2 regions of the Streptomyces sp. 17_S59 genome follow, and region 2 is predicted to be linked to the other one. Evidence: riboswitches for the same ligand, from Rfam matches in the RefSeq annotation. Region 2 holds a riboswitch; the other holds the start of a gene.
The links. A riboswitch is a leader RNA that binds a small molecule or an ion and turns the genes downstream of it on or off. The one in region 2 is predicted to bind glycine.
Positions count from the first base shown of each region.

Region 1 (10,125 bases), 4.3 Mb from region 2:
GCTCGATCGCGCGCTTGCGGGCCGTCTTCTTGTCGACGTCGTTGTGGACGCGGTACGCCTCGACGATCTGGGCGCCGACGGTGAAGTACGGGTGCATGGCCGACAGCGGGTCCTGGAAGATCATCGCCATGTCGCGGCCGCGCAGCCGGCGCACCTTCTCGGGGTCGGCGCTCATCAGCTCGGTGCCGTCCAGCCAGATCTCGCCGCTGATGCGGGCCTTGCGGCGACCGTACTGGCCGACGGTGTGCAGGCCCATGATGCCCAGCGAGGTGACGGACTTGCCGGAGCCGGACTCGCCGACGATGCCGAGGGTGCGGCCCTTCTCCAGCCGGAAGGAGAGCCCGTCGACGGACTTCACCAGGCCGTCGTCGGTGGGGAAGTGGATGCGCAGGTCGCGCACGTCGAGGTAGGCGGCCGGGCCGCCGGGGCCGCCGGCGACGGGCTCGCCGACGGCGGCGTCCTCGGCCGCCGGGGGCGGGGGGGTGTCCTCGGGGACGGGTGCGGTCGTCATGAGAGCCTCACTCGGGGGTCGATCACGGCGTACAGGAGGTCCACGACGAGGTTGGCGACGACGACGGCGGTCGCGGTGATGAGCGTGACCCCGAGAATCAGCGGCAGGTCGCGGTCGCTGATGGCCTTGACCGCCGCCTGGCCGAGACCGGGCAGGTTGAAGGCGGTCTCGGTGAGGATCGCGCCGCCGACCAGGGCGCCGAGGTCCATGCCGAGGATGGTGATGATCGGCGTCATGGTGGAGCGCATGGCGTGCTTGCCGATGACGACCGGCTCCCGCAGGCCCTTGGCGCGGGCGGTGCGGATGTAGTCCTCGCCCAGGATCTCCAGCATCGTGGCGCGGGTGAGCCGGGCGTACATGGCCGCGTAGAGGAAGGCCAGCGTGAACCACGGCAGGATCAGGTTGCTGAACCACTCCCCGGGGTTCTCGGAGAAGTCGACGTAGTCGGCGCTCAGCCAGCCCAGCCAGTAGTGGAAGACCGCCAGCGCCAGCAGGGCCGTGAAGTAGATCGGCAGCGAGACGCCGGCGAGGGCCGTGGTCATGGCGGTACGGTCGATCGCGGTGCCGCGCTTGAGCGCGGAGACCACGCCGGTGGTGACGCCGCCCAGCAGCCACAGCACGCAGGCGCCCCCGGCGAGCGAGAGCGTCACCGGCAGCCGGTCCGTCAGCACCGGCCAGATGTCCTGCTCGGTGCGGAAGGAGTAGCCGAAGCACGGCACCGAGCAGTGCGTGGTGGTGCCGCCCCCGCTGTAGTCCCGGCCGGCGAAGATGCCGGAGACGAAGTGCCAGAACTGCACGAGGATGGGGTCCGAGAGCCCCAGCTTCTGCCGGATGCCCTCGATGGTGGCCGGATCCGCCTGCTTGCCGACGTACAGCGCGGCGGGGTCGGATCCCGAGAGCTTCGGGATCGCGAAGAAGATGCCGAAGGTCACCAGGGTGACGACGAGCATCATCACGATGACGGCGAACAGCCGCCTGACGAGGTAAGCGAACACTGCGGTCGGCCCGGTGGCGGGCCCGGGAGGCCCCTCGTCCCCGAGGGGCCCGCCCGGACCGGCCACCCACGGCCCTCACCTGCCCTTCGGGCCTAGCGGCGGGTGCGCCTGGCGGAGCGGACGGACTGTCACTTGGCGACGCCCAAAGAGGCGTAGTCGTAGCGGCCGTTGTACGCGTCGGACGTGTAGACGTTGGTCAGCCGGGAGCTGCGCCAGATGATGTTCTTCTCGTAGGTGAAGGGCAGGTACCAGGCGCCCTCGGTGAGCTTCTTGTTGGCCTCCTGGTAGATCTTGGCGGCCTTGTCCGGGTCGGTCTCCGCGATGGCGTCGTCGAAGGCCTTGTCGATCGCCGGGTCGTTGACCTCGGGGAAGTTCTGGTTGCCGCTCTCCTGGATGAAGCGGCTGTCCGCGATCGGCTGGAGGAAGCCCTGGCCGCTGGGGAAGTCGGCGCCCCAGCCCATGATGATGATGCCGTAATTGTGGTCCTTCACGTACTTGGGTGCGCCGACGATGCTGGAGTACTGGGCGCCGTCGTACTGCTCGATCCGGACCTCGATGCCGATCTTCTTGAGGGCCGCCTGCATGGACTCGGCGGTGGCGACCTCGGCGGGCTTGTTGTTGCGGACGGCGATGGTGGTCTTGAAGCCGTCCGGCTTGCCGCAGGCCTTCAGCTCCTCCTTGGCCTTGGCCTCGTCGGGCTTGCCCTGCTTGAGCTGGAAGGGGTCGTAGGCCGGGTCGTAGCCCTTCACGGCGGGCGGCAGCATGCTGGTGCCGATGTCGCCGCCGGCCTCGGGGCCGCCGCGCGCGGTCTGGAGCGAGGTGTGGTCGGCTCCGTAGACGACCGCCTTGCGGCAGTGCTCGTTGTCGAACGGGGCGACGGACTTGGGGAACGCCGCGAAGCGGATGAAGCCGGTCAGCGGGTTGTCGACATTGGCCTTGCTGGACTGGAGGGCCTTCTGGCGGCCGGCCGAGCCCATGCCGGTGGCGTTGATGTCGAGGTCGTACTCGCCGGCGATGAGCTTGTTGTCCATGTCGTCGGCGTTGGTGGTGAACTTGACCGTGATCTTGTCGGGCAGCGCCTTGCGGACCGGGTCGGTGGCCTTGTTCCACTTGTCGTTGCGGGTCAGCTCCAGGCCCTTGTTCGGGGTGTAGGAGACGAACTTGTACGGGCCGTTGGCGAAGGGCCGCTGGCCGTACTTCTCCACGGTGTCCTTGTCCGGGCGGACGGGGGCGGCCGCCGGGATGGCCAGCATCTGGAGGAAGTCGCCGTTGGGCTTGGGCAGATGGAAGACGATCGTCTTCTCGTCCGGCGTCTCGATCGCCTTCAGGCCCAGCTTGTCCTTGGTCTCGTCCTTGTACGGGCCCTTGTACTCCTTGCCGGGGTCGAGGGTCTGCATCAGCCAGAGCGGGCCGCCGGAGATCTTGTCGGTGGCCCAGGTGCGCTCGATGCCGTACTTGACCTGCTGGGCGGTGACCGGCTGGCCGTCCTCCCAGGTGACGCCGTCACGCAGCTTGAAGGTGTAGGTCTTCTTGTCGGCGGAGATCTGGCCGGTGTCGGTGGCCAGGTCCGGCACGACCGTCGCGCTCTCGCCGCCGGGGGCGGGCTTGGGGGTGACGAGCGTACGGGTGAAGAAGCGCGAGAAGTCCCAGCCGAAGCCGTAGTAGCCGCGCTGGGGGTCCCAGCTGTCGGCGTCCTGGGTGCCGATGAACTTCAGCTCGCCGCCCTTCTTGTCGGACGCGCTGGCCAGCTTGCCGAAGGCGGCGTTGAAGCCCGGGGCCTTCTTGCCGCCCTTGTCGTCCTTGTCGCCGCCACCGCAGGCGCTGGTGCCGACCAGGGCCGCGACCACGAGGGCCGCGCCTGCGGCCAGTCTGCGCCTCGAAGCTCGTTGGGTTGTCAAGATGTCGCGACCTCCGTGATAGTCGCCGCCCGGGAAGCGGGCCGGCGGTTTTCGGGAACGGCCTCCTGACGTATCGACAGGGGCTGGGAAAACCAAGGGAGTTGGAATCGGGTGGGCCTGCGGTGGCTAGCGCGAGCCCTTCGGGTCGAGCGCGTCCCGCACCCCGTCGCCGAAGAGGTTGAAGGCCAGCACGGTGACGAAGATGGCGAGACCGGGGATGATCATGAAGAGCGGGTCGTTCTCGTAGGTCGACACGGCCTTGGAGAGCATCTGCCCCCAGGACGAGGTCGGCGGCTCGACGCCGGCGCCCAGGAAGCTCAGCGCGGCCTCGGTCAGCACATTGGTGGGAATCATCAGCGTGGCGTACACGGTGATCGGCGCCACCAGGTTGGGCAGCAGCTCGCGGAAGAGGATGTACAGCCGCCCCGCGCCCAGGCTGCGCGCCGCCTCGACGTATTCGCGCTCCCTGAGCGACAGGGTCTGGCCGCGCACGATGCGGCCCACATAGGGCCAGCCGAAGAAGCCGATCACCGAGACCAGGACGACCAGCCGCACGCCCGAGCCGGACAGCCCCCACATCTCCTTGGGCACCACGGAGATCAGCGCGATGATGAACAGCAGCTGCGGGAAGGCCAGCAGCAGGTCCATGATGCGGCTGATGAGCGCGTCGATCCAGCCGCCGAAGTACCCGGCGACGATGCCGAACACCGTGCCGATCACCACGGCGACGACCGCCGACAGGAAGGCCACCAGGAGCGAGACCCGGGCGCCGTAGACGACGCGGCTGAAGACGTCCCGGCCGTTGACGGGCTCGACTCCGAACAGGAAGTCCGAGTTGATGCCGCCCCAGGAGCCCTTGGGGGTGCCGAACAGGGCGTCGATCTGGTCCTCGTGGTACTCGTTCGGCGGATGGCCGAGCAGCCCCACGATCACCGGCGCGAAGATCGCGACCAGGATGAGAAGGAGGACGACGACGCCGCCGGCGAGCGCCACCTTGTCGCGTCTGAGCCTCAGCCAGGCGATGCGCCACGGGGAGCGGCCCTCGATGGACTTCGCCGGGAGGTCGGCGGGCACGGCTCCCACACCGTCGACGGCGGTCCCGTCCGCGCCCGTGTCGTGCAGTGGTGCCGTCATCGTCTGGTGGACCCCTCTCGGCCGGCGGCGACCGGCCCAACGCCCGCCGCTGCGGAGGCGGCTGGTTCACATCACTGATGCGCTTGAGTGCGCTTGAGTGCGAAGTGCGTGGAGCGAGTGGAGCGTGGGTACGGAATGCGCGAGTACGGAAATGGCACAGGTGCTGGAATGGCAAGCGTGCGTACACGTGGAACAGGTCGAACACGTGGAGCGGGCCGTACACAGGACCGAGAGTCCTTGTTGGCGGGAGTCTTCATCGGGCCCGCGATCACCCGCCAGCCCCCACCCGCAATGTATGCGCAACCGTGATGTACGGAGGGGGCTTCCGTTATACGGACGGTCGTGCTCCGTGAGCGGAGCAGTGACTCCGGGGTCAGTACGCCCCGGCCTGCCACCCCTGCTGCGGTTGCGGCGGGTAGCCGTAGCCGGCCGTCGGGGCGGGCGCGGCGCCCCCGTAGCCGTCGCGGTCGAAGAAGGGGCGCGTGTTGGCGCGCATCCACATGGCGACCGGGTCGTACTGGTCGGCCATCGACACCGTCGACACCGGCAGCCCCTCCGGCACCACTCCGACCGACTGCTGCATCATCAGCCGCACCGATTCCACGGCGGCCGCGGAGGTGTCGTAGAGGTCGAGCCCGATCGCCAGGTACGGGCTGCCGAGCGCGGGCTGCACCCAGGCGCGGCGCAGCGCCCGGACCGCAGGGGTGCGATGGGCGTTCTGCCCGAGAAGGGCGTAGAACTGCGGAATGTCCAGGGACGGTTCGCTCAGCTGGAGCGGGCCCGCGGGCAGCCGGTCGAGCCCGGCGGCGATGCGGCGCAGGTCGAGCCAGGGGATGCCGACGCCGCCGCCGGGCGCGTGCGGGTTGAGCCACAGGCCCCAGCGGTCGGGGTAGAGGGAGGCGGCGACGGTGCGGCCCGCGACGACCTCGTGGGCGCGGTTCCAGCCGCTGGCGGCCAGCTCCTGGGCGGAGGTCACACAGGGGGCGTAGCCGAGGCCGTCGACCTCCATGTTCCCGTACTGGGCGTCGGGCGAGCCCGCCTGCCCGTGCCAGAGCAGCATCCAGACCCGGCCCTCCGCGAGGGCGTGCAGCAGCGACTCGTAGCTGTCGTACCGGCCGGGCGCCACTTGGCTCAGCACCTGCTCCAGGCCGCTCTCCGCGCCCGCGCTCACCTGGGTCCGCCTCTTCTCTCGGCCGTCACGACGTCAGCCCGCCACGGGGTGGGTCCGTTCACCCCGTGCGGTCATCCAACCAGCTTACGAGCCCGCGGCGGCGGGCACCGGGGCAGTCACAGGTCACGGTCGTGGAACGGACGCACCCGCTCGCGCAGCCAGTCGCCCACGGGGTCCTGTGCGACGTCCAGGAAGACCAGCTGTACGGGCCAGGGGACGGGCGCCCTGCCCAGCGCCCGGCCGAGGGCGTCCAGGGCGGCGGTGCGGCTGCCCGGGTCGGGCAGGTCCAGCTCGACCCCGACGAAGAGGGCGGGGTGGGCGCCCTCCACGCTGGCCAGCGCGCGGCGGGCGGTCCGGACGGCTCCGGCGGCCGCGAACTCCTCGCCCGCGGCGGCCAGGAAGGCCGTCGGCTCGTCCTGCCAGTCCGGCTGGAAGAGCCGCACCCGGCCGCCGGTGGCGTCGCCGTCCAGGGTCGTGCGCCCGGCCCGGCACAGCTCCGCGACGGCGGGCGGCGGCAGCGGCACGGCGACCGTGCCCTCCGGGTTGACGGCGATACCGACCTGCGGGGGCAGACCGCGGGCGAACTCGACGGCGGGCGCGACGGCGAAGGACATCGTTCCGCCCGCCACGCGCAGGAACTCCGCCTCGGAGCTGAACACCGGCACGTAGGCGGCGCCGTCCAGCTCCAGGGTGGGCAGGTCGAGGTCGGGGCTGCCGGGGCCGCCGCCGTTGGGGAGCGGGATCCACAGCTCGCTGCGGCCGAGCGCGTCGAGGATGCGGGGGCCGGCGTCCGGGGTGCCGAGGGAGGCGGTGAGCACGGCTTCGAGCTCGTTGGCGGGCCAGCCGCCGGCTCCGCCGTACTGCTCGGGCATGTTCATCCGTCCCACCTGCCGTTCCGTCACCACCGCGCACCCGCACTTTAATGGCTGCGCGGGGGTGGGGGCGGCGGCGGGTTGCCTGCGGCGCCGTTCCCCACCCCGCCCCTTCCCGCTGTATCCGATATGCGGCTCCGCCGCAGGGCGGGGGCTCCGCCCCGGACCCCGGGTAAAGAACTGGGGGCTTCGCCCCCAGACCCCCGTTCCGGGGACAACTACCCGAAGCCGATCAGCCGCACCCTGTCCGCCCCCGCCCTGTCCAGCACCACCATCGACGCCGTGCCCCGCGGCACACGCCCCGCGCCGACCAGCCCCGTCAGCCGCCCCATCGCCCGCCGATGCCGCCCGAACGCCCGCGCCGACACCCGCCGCCCCCGCGCCGCCTGGCCCGCCAGCGCCACCCCCGGCTCCACGGCGAGCAGCAGCACGTGCACCGCCCCGCCCCGCCGCCGCGCGTCCCGCGCGAGCCAGCGCCGTACCCACGCCCGCTGGCCGCAGTCGTGCACCACCACGCTCGCGTCCGACCGCAGCGCCCGCCGCAGCGCGGCGAAGTGCACGACCCGCACCAGCGGCCGGTACGCCCCGTACGGCAGCCACGGCGGAATGCGGCGTTCGAGGCGCTCGCGGGAGTCCTGGGAGTCCACGCAGTGGATCGCCTCGCCCCGGCCGTCGAGCGCGGCCACCGCCCGCCGGATGAGCGTGGACTTCCCGCTTCCGGGCAGCCCGGAGACCACCAGGAGGTCCCCGAGCGGATAACGCAGCTCCACCGGGTCCGCCGTCCCGCCCCGCAGGTCGAGCACCCCCTCCGGTCCGGCGGAAGCGGGCGCCCGCCGCACCGGCGCGGCCGCCTCCCCGTCGACGTCCGTACGCACCGTGATCGCCTTCCCTCCCCCGTCCGTAAAGGAAAGGTAATCGAATTGATGGCAGAGCGGGCAGTCCGTCGTACGCCCGTACGTGCAATGATGTGCGCGCCAACGGCACTGCACGTCGACACTGCGCTCGGCGCTGCACAACCGGCGTTCCATGCTCGACATGCACGACCAACTGCATACCGGCCGCTCGAATCCGCGCGGGAGAGTCCCGGTGCCGTGTGCACCGGGCGCCGAAGGAGCAAGTTCCTCCCTTGAATCTCTCAGGCCCCGTACCGCGCGGGTGAGGCAGATCTGAAAAGCGGGCCGCCCCGGCGGTCCCACCCAAGGTGCAAGCCGGGCCCTCGGCGCAATCGAGGACTCCCGGTGAACCTCTCAGGTTCCGATGACAGATGGGGAGGCAGCCGCTTGCGGCATTCCTCCGCGACTCACTGCCCGGGAGCCTGACCATGACCGAAGCCCCCCGCCGTACCGCCCTCGACGCCGTGCACCGCGCCCTGGGCGCGACCATGACCGACTTCGCGGGCTGGGACATGCCGCTGCGCTACGGCAGCGAGCGCGACGAGCACGTCGCCGTCCGCACCCGCGCGGGCCTCTTCGACCTCTCGCACATGGGCGAGATCACCCTCACCGGCCCGGAGGCCGGCCGGGCGCTCGACCACGCGCTCGTCGGCAACCTCTCCGCGCTCGCGGTCGGCCGCGCCCGCTACACGATGATCTGCGACGCCGAGGGCGGCATCCTGGACGACCTGATCGTCTACCGCCTGGCCGAGCAGGAGTACATGGTCGTGGCCAACGCCTCCAACGCCCAGGTGGTGCTGGACGCGCTCACCGAGCGCGCGGCGGGCTTCGGGACGGCCGTCCGGGACGACCGGGACAACTACGCGCTGCTCGCCGTCCAGGGCCCGGCCGCCCCCGGCATCCTGGCGGCCGTCACCGACGCGGACCTGGACGGCCTGAAGTACTACGCGGGCCTGCCGGGCACGGTCGCGGGCGTGCCCGCGCTGATCGCCCGTACCGGCTACACCGGCGAGGACGGCTTCGAGCTGTTCGTCGCCCCCGGCGACGCCGAGAAGCTGTGGCAGGCCCTGACGGAGGCGGGTGCGGACGCGGGCCTGGTGCCCTGCGGCCTCTCCTGCCGCGACACGCTGCGCCTGGAGGCGGGCATGCCGCTGTACGGGCACGAGCTGACCACGGACACGACGCCGTTCGACGCGGGCCTGGGCCGGGTCGTGAAGTTCGACAAGGCCGGCGACTTCGTGGGCCGCGAGGCACTGGAGGCCGCCGCCCGGCGCGCCGAGAGCGCGCCGCCGCGCAAGCTGGTCGGCCTGATCGCGACCGGCCGCCGGGTGCCGCGCGCCGGTTACCCCGTCACGGTCGGCGGTGAGGTCGTCGGCGAGGTGACCTCCGGCGCCCCCTCCCCCACCCTCGGCAAGCCGATCGCGATCGCCTACGTCGACGCGGCGCACGCCACGCCGGGGACGGAAGGCGTATGTGTGGACATTCGCGGCAGCCACGAGCCGTACGAGGTCGTCGCCCTCCCCTTCTACAAGCGGGAACGCTGAGTCCCCCTCATCCCACCTGTCAAGACCCGTTGCACAAGCACCCACGCGCGTACAGGAGAATCTAGGCATGAGCAACCCCCAGCAGCTTCGCTACACCAAGGAGCACGAGTGGCTGTCGGCCGCCGACGAGAACGGTGTGGCGACGGTCGGGATCACCGAGTTCGCGGCCAACGCGCTCGGCGACGTCGTCTACGCCCAGCTCCCGGCGGTCGGCGACACGGTGACCGCGGGCGAGACCTGCGGTGAGCTGGAGTCGACCAAGTCGGTCAGCGACCTCTACGCCCCCGTCACGGGCGAGGTCGTCGAGGCCAACCAGGACGTCGTGGACGACCCCGCGCTGGTGAATTCCGCCCCCTTCGAGGGCGGCTGGCTGTTCAAGGTGAAGATCACGGACGAGCCGGCGGAGCTGCTGACCGGCGACGAGTACACGGCCTTCACCGCAGGCTGACCCCGCCCGCTCCCTCCCGCCCAGGAAGAACTCATGTCGCTTCTGAACAGCTCCCTCCATGAGCTCGACCCCGACGTCGCCGCCGCTGTCGACGCCGAACTCCACCGCCAGCAGTCCACCCTGGAAATGATCGCCTCGGAGAACTTCGCTCCGGTCGCGGTCATGGAGGCCCAGGGCTCGGTCCTCACCAACAAGTACGCCGAGGGCTACCCGGGCCGCCGCTACTACGGCGGCTGCGAGCACGTCGACGTCGTCGAGCAGATCGCGATCGACCGCATCAAGGCGCTCTTCGGTGCCGAGCACGCGAACGTGCAGCCGCACTCCGGCGCCCAGGCCAACGCCGCCGCGATGTTCGCCCTGCTCAACCCGGGCGACACCATCCTGGGCCTGAACCTGGCGCACGGTGGGCACCTGACCCACGGCATGAAGATCAACTTCTCCGGCAAGCTCTACAACGTGGTCGCCTACCACGTCGACGAGAAGACCAACCTGGTCGACATGGAGGAGGTCGAGCGCCTCGCCAAGGAGCACCGCCCGAAGCTGATCGTCGCGGGCTGGTCCGCCTACCCGCGCCAGCTGGACTTCGCGGCCTTCCGCCGGATCGCCGACGAGGTCGGCGCGTACCTGATGGTCGACATGGCCCACTTCGCGGGCCTCGT
Region 1 covers NZ_JBXOWD010000001.1:5,104,954-5,115,078, reverse strand. The annotation lists gene AC1Z4A_RS23425 (ABC transporter ATP-binding protein) at 1-511, opposite strand, end outside; gene AC1Z4A_RS23420 (ABC transporter permease) at 508-1,506, opposite strand; gene AC1Z4A_RS23415 (ABC transporter substrate-binding protein) at 1,635-3,404, opposite strand; gene AC1Z4A_RS23410 (ABC transporter permease) at 3,531-4,538, opposite strand; gene AC1Z4A_RS23405 (enhanced serine sensitivity protein SseB C-terminal domain-containing protein) at 4,912-5,709, opposite strand; gene AC1Z4A_RS23400 (enhanced serine sensitivity protein SseB) at 5,826-6,587, opposite strand; gene AC1Z4A_RS23395 (AAA family ATPase) at 6,800-7,456, opposite strand; glycine riboswitch at 7,645-7,741, shown strand; gene gcvT (glycine cleavage system aminomethyltransferase GcvT) at 7,903-9,018, shown strand; gene gcvH (glycine cleavage system protein GcvH) at 9,086-9,466, shown strand; gene glyA (serine hydroxymethyltransferase) at 9,500-10,125, shown strand, end outside.
Region 1: another riboswitch for glycine. It lies ahead of gcvT (glycine cleavage system aminomethyltransferase GcvT); the one in region 2 lies ahead of gcvP (aminomethyl-transferring glycine dehydrogenase).

Region 2 (10,125 bases):
TCCTCCAGCGGCGGGCAGGAGCAGACCAGGTTGCGGTCGCCGAAGGCACCGTCGATCCGGCGCACCGGCGGCCAGTACTTGTCGGCGGGCGTCACCCCGGCCGGGAAGACGGCCTCGTCACGGTCGTAGGGGTGCTCCCACGCACCGGCCACGGAGGCCGCGGTGTGCGGGGCGTTCCGCAGCGGGTTGTCGTCCTTGTCCCACTCGCCCGAGGCGACCTTCTCGATTTCGGCGCGGATCGCGATCATCGCCTCGCAGAAACGATCCAGCTCGGCGAGGTCCTCGCTCTCGGTCGGCTCGATCATCAGCGTGCCGGCCACCGGGAAGGACATGGTGGGCGCGTGGAAGCCGTAGTCGATCAGCCGCTTGGCGACGTCGTCCACGCTGACGCCGGTCGCCTTGGTCAGCGGGCGCAGATCGATGATGCACTCGTGCGCGACCAGCCCGCCCGGGCCGGTGTACAGCACCGGGTAGTGCGGCTCCAGGCGCTTGGCAACGTAGTTGGCGCCGAGCACCGCGACCTGGGTGGCCCGCTTGAGGCCCTCGCCGCCCATCAGCCGGACGTACGCCCAGGAGATCGGCAGGATGCCGGCCGAGCCCCAGGGGGCGGCCGAGATCGGGCCGACGCCCGTCGCCGGGCCCGCGGAGGGCTGCAGCGGGTGGTTGGGCAGGTACGGGGCGAGGTGGGCGCGCACGGCGACCGGGCCGACGCCGGGGCCGCCGCCGCCGTGCGGGATGCAGAAGGTCTTGTGCAGGTTCAGGTGCGAGACGTCGCCGCCGAACTCGCCCGGCTTGGCCACGCCCACCAGCGCGTTGAGGTTGGCGCCGTCCACGTACACCTGGCCGCCCGCCTCGTGCACGGCCGCGCAGATGTCCGCGACGTGCTCCTCGAAGACGCCGTGCGTGGACGGGTAGGTGATCATCAGCACGGCCAGCTCGTCGCGGTACTGCTCGATCTTGTCGCGCAGGTCCTGGACGTCGACCTCGCCGTCCTCGGCGGTCTTCACCACGACGACCTTCATGCCGGCCATCACGGCGCTGGCGGCGTTGGTGCCGTGCGCGGAGGACGGGATGAGGCAGATGGTGCGCTGCTCGTCGCCGTTGGCGCGGTGGTACGCCCGTACGGCCAGCAGGCCGGCCAGCTCGCCCTGCGAGCCGGCGTTGGGCTGGATGGACACCTTGTCGTAGCCGGTGACCTCGGCGAGGCGCTCCTCCAGCTCGGTGATGAGCGTGAGGTAGCCCTGGGCCTGCTCGACCGGGACGAAGGGGTGCAGCGCGCCGAACTCGGGCCAGGTGACCGGCTCCATCTCGGTGGTGGCGTTGAGCTTCATCGTGCAGGAGCCGAGCGGGATCATGCCCCGGTCGAGGGCGTAGTCGCGGTCGGCCAGGCGGCGCAGGTAGCGCAGCATCGCGGTCTCGGAGCGGTGCTGGTGGAAGACCGGGTGGGTGAGGTAGTCGTCCGAGCGCAGCAGGCCCTCGGGGAGGGTGTCGGCGGTCTGCTCGTCGAGCGCCTCGATGTCGCCGCTCTCCGCCGCCACGCCGAACGCGGCCCACACGGACGCCAGGTGGGCGCGGGTGGTGGTCTCGTCGCAGGCGATGCCGACGTGGTCGGCGTCCGTCAGCCGGAGGTTGACGCCTTCCTTGCGGGCCGCCTCGACGACCTCCGCCGCACGGCCGGGGACGTACGCGGTCAGGGTGTCGAAGTAGGCGCCGTGCACGATCTCCACGCCGCCCTTGCGCAGACCCGCGGCGAGGATCGCGGCGTAGCGGTGGGTGCGGCGGGCGATGCCGGCCAGGCCCTGGGGGCCGTGGTAGACCGCGTACATCCCGGCCATGACGGCGAGCAGCACCTGGGCGGTGCAGATGTTGCTGGTGGCCTTCTCGCGGCGGATGTGCTGCTCGCGGGTCTGGAGGGCCAGGCGGTAGGCCTTGTTGCCGTCGGCGTCGACGGAGACGCCGACCAGGCGGCCGGGGAGGCTGCGGGCGAACTTCTCGCGCACGGCCATGTATCCGGCGTGCGGGCCGCCGAAGCCCATGGGCACGCCGAAGCGCTGGGTGGTGCCGACCGCGATGTCGGCGCCCAGCTCGCCGGGCGAGGTGAGGAGCGTCAGCGCGAGGAGGTCGGCGGCGACGGTGACGACCGCGCCCAGCTCGTGCGCCCGCTCGATGACGGGGCGGAGGTCGCGCACGGCGCCGGACGCGCCGGGGTACTGGAGGAGCACGCCGAAGACACCGCGCTCGGCGATCTCGTCGGGGATGCCCCCGGACAGGTCGGCGACGACGACCTCGACGCCGGTGGGCTCGGCGCGCGTCCGGATGACCGCGACGGTCTGCGGCAGCGCGTCGGCGTCCACGAGGAAGACGCCCTCCTTGACCCGGCCCACGCGCCGCGAGAGCGCCACGGCCTCGGCGGCGGCGGTGCCCTCGTCGAGCAGGGAGGCGCCGGAGGTGGGCAGTCCGGTGAGGTCGGCGACGACCGTCTGGAAGTTCAGGAGGGCTTCGAGGCGGCCCTGGGAGATCTCGGGCTGGTAGGGCGTGTAGGCCGTGTACCAGGCGGGGTTCTCCATGACGTTCCGCAGGATCACCGGCGGGGTGAAGGTGCCGTGGTAGCCCAGGCCGATCATGGGGGCGAGGACCTCGTTGCGCTGTGCGAGGGCGCGCAGCTCGGCGAGGACCTCGGCCTCGGTGCGGGCGTCGGGCAGCCGGAGGGCCTCGGCGCTCTTGATCACGTCCGGCACTGCGGCCGCGGTGAGTTCGTCGAGGGAGCCGAAGCCGACCTGGGCGAGCATCTTGGCCCGGGCCCCGGCGTCGGGGCCTATGTGCCGGTCCTCGAAGGGGATGCCACGCTCCAGGTCGGAGAGGGAGCTGCGGTGGGCTGTCATCTGCGGAGGCCTCCTGGTCTGTACGACCTGCGAGGGGTACCACGGCGCGGGTACCCGGACGGCCTCCCCCTCTGTCATCTCAACCTGAGAGCTTCACCGGGACAGATGCCTCGACCCGGCTTTCACCGTCGGTGAGGAGGGGCGCTCGGCGTGGTGCCTGACCGGGGGCCCGCCCTGCTTTCCAGAGTGACCTCGTCCGTGCGGTACCGGGTGCCTGAGAGATTCCGGGGAGGATTTGCTCCTTCGGCGCCTCCGCCGGTTCCCGGTGCTCGTCCGGGTCCCGAATGGAGGACTCTCCCGCGCGGTGTCTGCGGCCAATCGCCAGCCTACCAGCGCAGCTTTCCGGGCGGATCTCCCCAAGTGGCCCGTTCCCGCTTTGTGCCTTTTCGTGGTTACCGGGGTGTCCCGGAGTCCGGACGCGGCGGGTGCGACCCGCGACGCGAGGGAGGCAGTGTGCAGACCGACATCGACCCCCGGAGCCTGATCGGCCGCAAGGTCTTCGACCGGGACGGCGCGAGGATCGGCACCGTCGACGAGGTGTACCTCGACGACGCGACCGGGCGGCCCGAGTGGGCGGCCGTGCGCACCGGCTTCTTCGGCAGGGACGCCTTCGTGCCGCTGGGGCCGAGCCGGGTCGAGGACGACGGCCTGCGCATCCCCTACGAACGGGCGCTGATCAAGGGCGCCCCCGGCTTCGGGGTCGGCAGCCACCTCTCCCCCGAGCAGGAGCTGCAGCTCTACCGCCACTACGGTCTGGCCCTGCCGGCTCCGGATTCCCCGGCCGGTCCGGACACGCACAGCGGGGACTCCGGCAAGGCCCCGGGGCCAACGCCCGGAAACTCCTCCTGAGGGGCCGCAGGCCAGGCCCCTGCCCCGGAGAGCCGGACGAGCCCGCCCCGCACGCTGTCCGCCGGGTCCGGAGCGGCTCGGGCACGCCCCTCGTCTCAGGCCGCGCCCCGGTCCGGAGCGGCCTGTCCCTGCCCTTCCGCCCGTGCTTCTTCAGCCTCCCCGGCATCTCCGGACTCCCCGGCCTGAGGCCGTACGAGGGGCAGCGGATCGCTCGGCTCCAGGGCGGGGTCGTCGACGGCGAAGGTCCGCACCCGCCCCGGCGCGGACCAGGGCTCCTCGAAGCGCACGGTGACCCGGCCGACGCCGCTGCCCTGGATCCATCCCGCGCCGTACTCGGCGTGCCGCACGTCCAGGCCGGGCAGCCAGCGCCGTGGCCCGGCCCCCGCGCCCGGGCGTTCCGCCGCCTCCTCGGCGTCCTGCGCCTCCGCGGTCTCGGCCGATGCCGATGCCGACGCCTCGCCGGCCGCCTCGGCCGCCTGGGCGAACAGGTCCTCCTGGGTGTAGTCGGCCAGTCCGGAGACGCCCACGCCCAGCAGCCGCACCCCGGCCGTGGTGTCCACGCCGTCGAGCAGCCGGGCCGCGGCCTCCCGGACCACCGTGGGGTCGTCCGTCGGGCCGCGCAGCGTCTCGGAGCGGGTGAGCGTCGAGAAGTCGTAGCTGCGCACCTTGATGACCACGGTGCGCCCCGAGCGTCCGGCGGCACGCAGCCGCCGCACACAGCGGTCGGCGAGGCGGGCCAGCTCCAGCTGCACCCGGGTGCGGTCGGTCAGGTCCTCCTCGAAGGTGTCCTCGACCGATACGGACTTGGCGTCCCGCTCCGCGACGACGGGCCGGTCGTCCTGGCCGGTGGCCAGGGCGTAGAGCCCGGCGCCGTGGGCCTTGCCCAGCAGGCGCACCAGCTCGTCCTCGCCCGCCTCGGCGGTCTCGGCGACGGTGACGATGCCGGCCCGCCGCAACGTTTCGGCAGTGGCGGGGCCGACGCCGGGGATGGCCCGGGCGGGCATCGGTCCCAGGACCTCCAGCTCGGTGCCCGGCTCTATCAGCACCAGGCCGTCGGGCTTGGCCTGCTCGGAGGCGATCTTGGCGAGCATCTTGGAACCGGCCAGGCCCACCGACCCGGTGAGCCCCGTGGCCGCCCGGATGTCGCGGCGCAGCTGCTCCCCCACCGCCCGGGCGGCCGCCGACGAGGGCTCCACGCCGCCGGCCTCCAGGTCGACGAACGCCTCGTCGAGGCTGAGCGGCTCGACCAGCGGAGACAGCTCGCGGAGCAGCCCCATGACCACCTGGCTGATCTGCTGGTAGAGCCCGAACCTCGGGGTGAGATAGGCGGCGTTGGGGCAGAGCCTGCGCGCCTGGGCCGTCGCCATCGCCGAGTGGACGCCGAAGACGCGCGCCTCGTACGACGCCGTGGCGACCACGCCGCGCAGGCCGATCCCCCCGACCACCACGGGTTTTCCGCGCAGGCTGGGCTTGGCCGCCTGCTCCGCCGAAGCGTAGAAAGCGTCCATGTCCAGATGCAGGATGGTCGGCGCACCTCTCACATGACAGATGCTGCCGCATACCACTGACAATGGCGCCGACCTGCGGCGCAGCGGCCCGCCCGGCGGCCGGCGACGGCCGGGGCGCCGGGCGGGCCGCTGCGTCAGACTGCGCGGTTGCGGCGCCTGGCCAGCTCGTCCGCCGGATTGTGCCCGATGAGCGTCTCGCCGGTGTCCACGCGCTCTCCGTGCAGCTGCGCCAGCGCGCTCTCCACGTCGCGCCAGACCACGCCCACGGCGATGCCGAAGACGCCCTGCCCGCCCTGGAGGAGGTCGACGACCTCGTCCGGCGAGGTGCACTCGTAGACCGTGGCGCCGTCGCTCATCAAAGTCATCTGCGCCAGGTCCGCCATGCCGCGCGTGCGCAGGTGCTGCACGGCGGTGCGGATGTTCTGGAGCGAGACGCCGGTGTCCAGCAGCCGCTTCACGATCTTGAGGACGACCACGTCCCGGAAGCTGTAGAGCCGCTGGCTGCCGGAGCCGTACGCGGGCCGCACGCTGGGCTCCACGAGAGCCGTGCGCGCCCAGTAGTCCAGCTGCCGGTAGGTGATGCCCGCAGCGGCACACGCCGTGGGACCGCGGTAGCCGATGTCGTCCGAGCTGCGGGAGCCTTCGGAACCCGTGGAGATCCCGGCGTCCCGCCCCCGCTGAGTGGTGACCGCTGCCGCGGCGGAATAGCGGGGCACTGGTTCGACCGTTCCCCCATGCAGCGGATACGGACCGCCGACCGCCGTACCGTCGCCCGTGCTTCTCACGCCGACCTCCGTCCTTGACCTGCCTTCTCGACGGTAGGCAGTCGCTCGGGGTGCGTCAACGATCGCCACACTCGGCACGCCGAGTGATAATCACCCTGAGAGTGGTTTTACGTGTCCCGGTAGCGGGAAAGGCTACTCGAATGCGCCGTGGCGACCCGGCGCGCGCCCCGCGATCGGCCTCACAGTCTGTTCGAGTCTCACCGGCTGTTCGATCACGATCGGCCGCAATCGGCCGCGTCGACGCCCCCGGAGCTCACTGGTTGCTGGTGCCGAAGTCCTCGGGCGAGATCTGGTCGAGGAACTCGCGGAACTTCTCCACCTCGTCCTCCTGCTCGTCCGGGATGGCGATGCCCGCGTCGTCCAGCACACCGTCGCTGCCGTAGATGGGCGTGCCGGTGCGCAGCGCAAGCGCTATGGCGTCGGACGGCCTCGCGCTGACCTCCACCCCGCTGGCGAAGACCAGCTCCGCGTAGAACACGCCCTCCCGCAGGTCCGTGATGCGGACCTCCGCGAGCTGCTGTCCGACCGCGTCCAGCACATCCTTGAAGAGGTCGTGGGTCAGCGGGCGCGCGGGTGCCATGCCCTGCTGGGCGAAGGCGATCGCCGTCGCCTCCCCCGGTCCGATCCAGATGGGGAGGTAGCGGTCGCCCCCCACTTCCCGCAGGAGCACGATCGGCTGGTTGGAGGGCATTTCCACCCGGACACCCACGACATCGAGCTCGTTCACACAGCAACCCTAGGCCGTGCCTGGCAGGTTTGGGTAGTCGGGCCGGTTCCGGTCACTGTGCACGCGGCTGCAGGGCGGCGCGCACCAGCGCCGCGTGCAGGCGTACGGAGAGGGCGGCCAGCTCCCGCGCGGTGGCCTCGGCATGGGCCCTGGTCTGCGGATTGCGATGCCTGCGCAGCGGTGCGACCACTTGTTCGATCAGGCCCGCCTCGCGGTCGGCTGCGGCCTTCATGGCGCGAAGGTGCCGGGGTTCCAGGCCAAAACGGCCAAGGTCCGCGACGAGCCTGGCGATCGTCACGGAATCCCCATCGAATCCGCCGTCCGAGTGGGCGCTGAGGAGGCCGTAGGACTCCCATTCCGCCAGCTCGTCCTCGGTCGCACCCGCCGTGGCCAGCAGCTCCGCCCGGCCGATCCGGACGGCTGCGGGGGCCTCCCGGCCGTCCGGGACGGCGGTCGGCGCCCCGGGCCCGATGGCCTCCTCAGCGAGGTCCAGCGCGTCGCGGGGCTGTGCCGGGGCGGGCAGCTGGACCCGCTCGCCCCGGGCCAGGGCGTCCAGCTGCTCTCTGATCACCTTGAGCGGAAGGTAGTGGTCACGCTGCATCCGCAGCACATGACCGAGCCGCTCCACGTCCTCGGTGCTGAACTTGCGGTAGCCGGACGGTGTGCGCCGGGGCTCGACCAGGCCCTCCGCCTCCAGAAAACGGATCTTGGAGATGGTGACCTCGGGGAACTCCTCGTGCAGCAGGTTGAGCACCGTCCCGATGCTCACCAGCCGGCCTTCCGCACCGGCGGCACCGGGAGCACCGGCACCGCCCGACGGTGTTCGACGCATGGCCCTTCCCTGGAAGTCCTCCCGGACGAGTCCGGGGGAGGGTCAGATGCCCCGCTGGCTGCCGAAGAAGACCAGACGGTACTTGCCGATCTGCACCTCGTCGCCGTTCGACAGCGGGACCGTCTCGATCTGCTCCCGGTTGACGTAGGTGCCGTTGAGGCTGCCGACGTCGGTGACGGTGAAGGTGCCGTCCTGCTCGCGGCGGAACTCCACGTGCCGGCGCGAGACCGTGACGTCGTCGAGGAAGATGTCGCTCTGCGGGTGACGGCCGGCCGTGGTCACGTCGGCGTCCAGCAGGAAGCGGCTGCCGGAGTTCGGGCCCCGGCGGACCACCAGCAGCGCCGAGCCCTGCGGCAGCGCGTCGACGGCGGCCTGTGCCTCGGGGGACAGCGCCGGGATGGGCGTCTGACCGGTGGTCTCGGAGTCGTACGCCTCGAGACCGGAGATGGAGATGGTCGAGGTCGTCTCCGATGCGCGCTCGGCCACGGCACCGGGCCGCAGCGGCGCACCGCAGTTGGAACAGAACCGGCTGGCCTCGGCGTTCCGGTGGCCACACCTCGTACATACCGGCAAGGCAAACCCTCCACCCGCGCTTGAGGTCGGTGCCCCGAAACCTATGCGCCCCGCCTGGGCAGGGTCAACAGAGGACGCGCCCGGAGCGCCCGGAATATCCCCGCCGGGCACGCCCGCCTGGTCGCGGAACAGGGGGCGGCTCTCCTGGCCGCCCTCGCCGCCGTCCACCGGGCGCGACGCGCGGTGCCGTGCGGTGCCGCCGTCCTGGCGTGCGCTCTTGCCGAACAACTTCGCAAACAACTTCACGGGCGATTCCCCTTGACCGAAACAGACCCGCCCGTGGGGCAGGACAAACCCTTGCTGCACACACCGTCCGACCTGGACATCCCTACAACGTCCGTGGTCAACAGACAGTTTCCATCACGCACCACGAACTTGGTGCGCCGACCCCCCGCATCCTCCCGCCCTCCCCACGGGCCCCGCGTACGCGCCCGTCTCACTGCGATGACGACCGAGCGTAGTCAGGCCGCTTCGCCGGGCGCAAGGCGTCAACAATGATCTTCTCAGACCGGGAGACGCTGACACCGGCCTGCTCCTTCTCCAGAGTCTGCACCACACCACCGGGGATGTTCAGTGCCGGCTCCAGATCCTGGGGTTTGCCGATGACCTTGAACTTATAGGGCTGGGAGACCTTCTTGCCATCGATCTCCACCTTGCCCGCGGATCCCGAGAAATACGTGTCGGCGACCACGCGCACGTCGTTGATCTGGATCGCCTCCGCACCCGCGGCGCGCAGCTCCTGGATGGTGTCCAGCAACTTGTCCGGGTCGACCGCACCCTTGGCGTCGCTCACCGTGAGCTCGATGCCGGGCCCCTGGGCGGCCACGGTGCCCGCGAGCACCCCGAGCTGCTCCTCCTTCTGCTCGGTCTGCTTGCGGGCCTCGGCGGCCTGGTTGGAGCTGCTCTCCAGCTCCGTGCGCTGATTCTCCAGCCGCCGCTTCTCGTCCTCGAGCCGCTTGGTGCGGTTGTCCAGCTCGTCCAGGATCCGGACCAGGTCCTCCTGGCGGGCACCGCGCAGGGCGCTGTTGTCGCTCGTCGACCGGACCTGAATGGCGAGGCCCAGACCCAGGACGCACAGCAGCAGCGCCACGATCAGCTGGGCCCGCGTCAGCCTGGGGGGCCACAGTCCGTTCACCAGGCGTTGACGTCCCGTCAACGGTTCGGCCGCGGGGGATTCCTCCGTTGACAACGTGGCTCCGGGCTCGGGTGCGGGCTCCGGCTCGGGTTCGCGCTCGGGCTTCGGCTCAGGCTTCGGCTCGGGCTTCGGCTCGGGCTTCGGCTCGGGTCGCTGCTCCGGCTCTTCTGGCCGCCCGGTACGTCCGGACTCGTCCGGGGTGTGGTCGTCTGTGCTCATCGGTGTCTCACGCCCGGAAGATGTGGCGCCGGATGGCAGCCGCGTTGGAGAAGATTCGGATGCCCAGGACGACGACCACACCAGTCGACAGCTGCGCCCCGACCCCGAGTTTGTCGCCGAGGAACACGATCAGTGCGGCCACGACCACGTTGGACAGGAAGGAGACGACGAAGACCTTGTCGTCGAAGATCCCGTCCAGCATCGCCCGCAGACCGCCGAAGACCGCGTCCAGCGCCGCCACGACGGCGATGGGCAGGTAGGGCTCGACCGCCGTCGGTACCACGGGGCGGACGACCAGTCCGACCACGACTCCCACGATGAGGCCCAATACGGCGATCACGATGTGCCCTTCCCTGGCTTTGCGGTACGTACGATCAGACTCGGCGCGGCCGGCAACCGGACCTCGTCCTGGGCGGAAATACTGGCGCGGACCCCGTAGTTCTGCTGAAGCACATGCAGGTACTGGCCGTCGGCGCTGTCCTGGAACGCGGTGGCGAGCCGCTGCCCGTTCCCGATCGCCAGCACCGTGTACGGCGGGACCAGCGGCCTGTTGTCCACCAGTATGGCGTCACCCGCGGCCCTGATCGCCGACAGCGCCGTCAGCCGCTGGCCGTT
Region 2 covers NZ_JBXOWD010000001.1:781,046-791,170, forward strand. The annotation lists gene gcvP (aminomethyl-transferring glycine dehydrogenase) at 1-2,882, opposite strand, end outside; glycine riboswitch at 3,074-3,192, opposite strand; gene AC1Z4A_RS03185 (PRC-barrel domain-containing protein) at 3,336-3,731, shown strand; gene AC1Z4A_RS03190 (DNA polymerase IV) at 3,827-5,272, opposite strand; gene AC1Z4A_RS03195 (MerR family transcriptional regulator) at 5,374-6,024, opposite strand; gene AC1Z4A_RS03200 (bifunctional nuclease family protein) at 6,278-6,751, opposite strand; gene ftsR (transcriptional regulator FtsR) at 6,804-7,583, opposite strand; gene AC1Z4A_RS03210 (FHA domain-containing protein) at 7,626-8,462, opposite strand; gene AC1Z4A_RS03215 (DUF881 domain-containing protein) at 8,593-9,510, opposite strand; gene AC1Z4A_RS03220 (small basic family protein) at 9,518-9,850, opposite strand; gene AC1Z4A_RS03225 (DUF881 domain-containing protein) at 9,847-10,125, opposite strand, start outside.